DNA from 2 places in the Streptomyces sp. AM25 genome. Region 2 is predicted to be linked to the other one. Evidence: riboswitches for the same ligand, from Rfam matches in the RefSeq annotation. Region 2 holds a riboswitch; the other holds the start of a gene.
The links. Region 2 has a riboswitch for magnesium ahead of ACLHRZ_RS13250 (NRAMP family divalent metal transporter). Riboswitches for the same ligand answer to the same signal wherever they lie in the genome.
Positions count from the first base shown of each region.

Region 1: it holds a riboswitch for magnesium, as region 2 does, so the genes downstream of both, ACLHRZ_RS17805 (hypothetical protein) here and ACLHRZ_RS13250 (NRAMP family divalent metal transporter) in region 2, are expected to answer to the same signal.

Region 1 is NZ_JBKIWN010000012.1:85,573-87,769, reverse strand. It holds gene ACLHRZ_RS17815 (winged helix-turn-helix domain-containing protein) at 1-306, opposite strand, end outside; gene ACLHRZ_RS17810 (hypothetical protein) at 350-607, opposite strand; gene ACLHRZ_RS17805 (hypothetical protein) at 694-1,023, opposite strand; M-box (ykoK) riboswitch at 1,329-1,502, opposite strand; gene ACLHRZ_RS17800 (ABC transporter permease) at 1,692-2,197, shown strand, end outside.
Region 2 is NZ_JBKIWN010000009.1:127,967-130,163, reverse strand. It holds gene ACLHRZ_RS13250 (NRAMP family divalent metal transporter) at 1-935, opposite strand, end outside; M-box (ykoK) riboswitch at 1,237-1,412, opposite strand; gene ACLHRZ_RS13245 (NADP-dependent oxidoreductase) at 1,549-2,197, opposite strand, start outside.

The DNA of each region.
Region 1 (2,197 bases), on a different contig from region 2:
GCTCACCGCGGGCTCCAGCCAGACGAGGGAGAGCAGTTGCGACAGGGGTGTCGCGATGGGGCCCCGCGTGTCGAAGGACGCTTCCAGAAGTGCGGAGCCGGGCGCTTCGCTTCGGCTGGACACCTCGGTCAAGTGCACGTCGGGGCCGGTCAGGGCCTGGGTGAGCCGGGCCCGTACGCGGGGCTCCTCGGCTGTGTCGCACATGACGTGCGCGACGCCGTGCAGGGGGACGTTGGTGGCCGCGTACGGGGCGCTGTCGATGAGTCGCTCGACGGTTTCCTGCAGGAGGCCGGCCGGAAAGTACATGTCGGTGTCTCCAATTCCTGTTTCCAGGAGGGTTGCTGGTGGGTCAGCGGTCCAGGTGCCAGGCCGCTTCGAGGTGTCGCCGGCCGTCGGGGCCGGTGACCATGTGCCAGTGGGCGTGCGGGCGTTCGGCCTGCTCGTCCGGGACGCCCCGGGTGGCCGCTGCCGGAGCGGAAGCCGCGCGCAGGACGGTGGTGTCGAGCGGGCCGTCGGCGAAGCCCCGGAGGGGTCCGGGCATGCGCGCGGCCGAGTGGTGTTCGCGACGGATGTGCATGCGCGTGTGCATCAGGGTGAGGACGGACATGCAGAGGTCACCTCCGTAGGACGCCGTGCCCGCGGGAGGGCAGGGCGCGGCCAGGGAATGGCGGAACGTTTCGGCGTGGAGGGTGGTCAGGCGCGGGCCAGCGCGGCGGCTCCGGCGATGCGGCGCGCGGCGGGCAGCGGCAGGCCGGTGAAGCGGGAGAGCCAGTGGGCGTCGTGTCCCTGCTGCGCGAGGACGTAGGCGAGGTGCACTCGTGGGTCGTACGCGGCGTGCGGGGCGTACGGCCGGGCGCAGGTGTCGGGGTCGTCCAGCCGGTAGGCCCGCTCAGGTCCGTCGCCCAGGGCCAAGGTCACGTGCGGGCAGGCGTGTTCAGGGCCGCGGGCGTGGTGGTGGCCGGCGCTGTGCGGGCACCGGCGGGCCGGTGCGGAGGGCTGGGTGAGGTGCGTGAGAAGGCGCACGTTACGCTCTCTTCTCTTCCCCCGAGGGGGAGGTTTCGGGCATGGGGTGGCGATTCACCCCCGCGGGCGTGCAGGCCGACCGGCCCGGAGCGGTGTGAGGCCGCACGGGTGTCAGGGCAGTGAAGCGGGTGCGCGCAGGGAGAGGGTGCTTACCGCACGCCGGGACGGAGCCGGGACAGGCGGAGGCAGGGCCTACTGTGGCCCGGACTACTGGGACCGCAATCCATGTTCTCTCGCCTCCTCCCGGACCGGGGCGCATGAGCGCCGTGACGGACGCGGCAAGGAGCGGACCGGCCCCATCGGCCGGCTCACCCCAACTCGTCAGAGCTTTGGCACTGCACGGCGTAATCCCCGCCCGGGGGAAGCCACTTGGGGTCACCCCTTGGGCCGGGGAGACCTGTCCTGACCCTGGGCGTCTCTCGACGTCGTGGGGTCAGTGGCCTGTGTCCGTACAGACGCCTCACCGAACGAGGTGCCTTCTTCGAAACCTCTACGAGTGTGCCTGTACTTGCACGTCGACGCAAGTACTGGGCCTGATCTTGACGCCATCACCACGCCGCCCGGTGCGGGTGCCCCTGCGCGTGTCGGTCGTCGGGCTGCGGCACGGAGATTCCCGGGCGTGATTTCCTGGCCCGGACAGGCGAGCCGTGAGCGCACGGAGGCGTCCGATGGTGGATACGGGAGGATTTCCGTCCCGGGGAGTGTGGCGGCGGCCCGCGTTGCGGTGGGTCGACCTGGTGGTCGCGGTGGCCCTGATGGCGCTGCTGTACGGCCTGCTGCGGCTGGCTCCGTCGCTCAACGCGCCGTTCCTGCCGGAGACCGCGCCCAAGGCGGTCTCGACGGACCCGTCGAACCTGCCGTACTACGCGGTGCGGTCCTTGCTGCGCATGTTCATCGCCCTCCTGGCGTCGGTGCTGTTCACCTTCGCGTACGCCACGGCCGCCGCCCGGCTGCGCAGGGCCGAGAAGGTGCTGCTGCCGGTGCTGGACATCCTGCAGTCGGTGCCCGTCCTGGGGTTCCTCTCGGTGACGGTGACCGCGTTCATCGCCCTCTTCCCCGGCTCCGAACTGGGCCTCGAATGCGCCTCGATCTTCGCGATCTTCACGGCGATGGCGTGGAACATGACCTTCGCCTTCTACGCCTCGCTGGTCTCCCAGCCCCGGGAACTGGACGA
Region 2 (2,197 bases):
AGGCCCTTGGCGATGCCGGCCGCGTCGGTGAAGTTGCCGAAGTCCTTGGTGCCCATGAACGTGGCGGCGGTGAAGCCGATCATGGCGGCGGCGCCGACGATCACGACGATGATGCCGATCCACAGGTCGACCTTCTCGTACTTCATGAAGCGCGGGGTGATGCGCTTGTCGATGACGTACGACTGCTGGAAGAACAGCTGCCAGGGGGCGACGGTGGTGCCGACGATCGCGATGATCAGCAGCATGACGTCCGCGAGCTTGGAGTCGTGCGGCATGCCCGGGACGACGAAGTCGTGGGCCATGGTCCCGGTGCTCGGGTGGATCATGAAGTAGATCGGGATGAGCAGCAGCGAGCCCGCGCACAGCACGATGGCGGTGCGCTCGAAGCGCCGGAACGAGCCGGTGGTCGCGGCCGCGATCACGACGGCCGCCGCCACCAGCACGCTCACCGTCTTGGGCAGTCCGAGGTAGCCGACGGCAAGTGTGACACCGATGAACTCGGTAACGATCGTCAGGGCGTTGAGCAGAAACAGGTCGATGACGGAGAACGCGCCCCAGAACTTGCCGAACCGCTCCAGGATCAGCCGCGCGTGGCCGACGCCGGTGACGGCGCCGAGGCGCAGCACCATCTCCTGGTTGACGTAGAGGACGGGGACGAGCAGCAGCAGCGTCCACAGCAGGCTGGTGCCGTAGTTCTGACCGGCGTTGCCGTAGGTGTCGAAAGCGCCGGCGTCGTTGTCGCCGACCATCACGATCAGGCCGGGGCCGACAATCGCGAGGAGCGTCTTGAGCTTGGCGGAAAGCCCCTTGCGAGGAGCGGTGTCGTCGAGCTTGATGGTGCCGAGGGCACCACGGATGTCACCGACGTGCGCGTCGTCGAGAACGGCGGCGCGCGGCGCCGGTGCCGGCGTGGGGTTGATGATCGTGTCGGTCATGACGGGCCTCCCTTGCCCCCGATGGGGGAGGTAGCGGGGCACGCAGCAGCGATCCTCCCTGCGAGCGCGCAGCACAGCACCCCGGCACGGCAGTTGGCCGTACGGGTGGCAGTGCAGGGCGCAGAAGTGCGCGCAGGAAAGGTTGTTACCGCGTACCGGAGGTCAGCGAGGACGTGCGGATACGGGGCCGACTGTGGCCCGGACTACTGCAACTGCAGCCATCCATGTCTCTCGCCTCCTCCCGGCCGGGGCGCACGCGGGCGCCGGACGACACGGCAAGGAGCGGACCGGTTCCATGACCGGTTCACCCCAACTCGTCAGAGCTTTGGCACTCCACGGCGTATTCCCCGCAGGGCGGGGCAGCCACTTGGGGTCACCCCTTAGGCCGGGGAGACCTGTCCTGACCCTGGGCGTCTCTCGACGTCGTGGGGTCAGTGGCCTGTGTCCGTGAAGACGCCTCACCGAACGAGGTGCCTGATGCTTTTCGAACGCTCAGAAGCATAGCCCCTTACTTGCGCATGAACGCAACTACTTGACACAAGCTTGACCCTGTGGCCAAGAATGCGGGCCGCTCCCCGGGGGAAGGAGCGGCCCGTATCGCCCGTCTGTCCGCTTATGCGACGGTGAGCACGACCTTGCCGGCGACCCGGCCCGTGTCGCCCAACTCGTGCCCCTTGGCGGCCTGGTCGAGCGGGAACGCGGCCTCGACCACGGCCCGGAGCCGGCCGTCGGCGGCCCGGTCGGCGATGGCCTGCATGCCCGCCTGGTCGGCCTCGACGAGGAGCGGGCGGACCCGGACGCCCAGGGCGGCGGCCTGCGCGTCGATGTCCTCGGGGAGCGAGGTGAGGGCGATGGACACCAACTGGCCGCCGGGCTTGAGGGTCTTGAGGGAACGGGCGGCCGTCTCGCCGCCGATGGTGTCGAGGACCACGTCCACCGGGCCGATCGCGGTGAAGTCCTCGGTCCGGTAGTCGATCGGCTCGTCGACGCCGAGCTCGCGCAGCAGCGCGTGCTTGGGCGCGCTGGCCGTGCCGATCACGTACGCGCCGCGCTCCTTGGCGATCTGCACGGCGAGGTGGCCGACCCCGCCCGCCGCGGCGTGGATCAGCACGCGCTGCCCGGGGCGGACGTCCGCGGTGTCCACCAGGGCCTGCCAGGCGGTCAGGGCGGCGAGCGGGAGCGCGCCCGCCTGCACGTGGTCGACGTTCGCCGGCTTGCGCACCAGCGCCCGGGCCGGAACGACCACGTACTCGGCGAAGGAG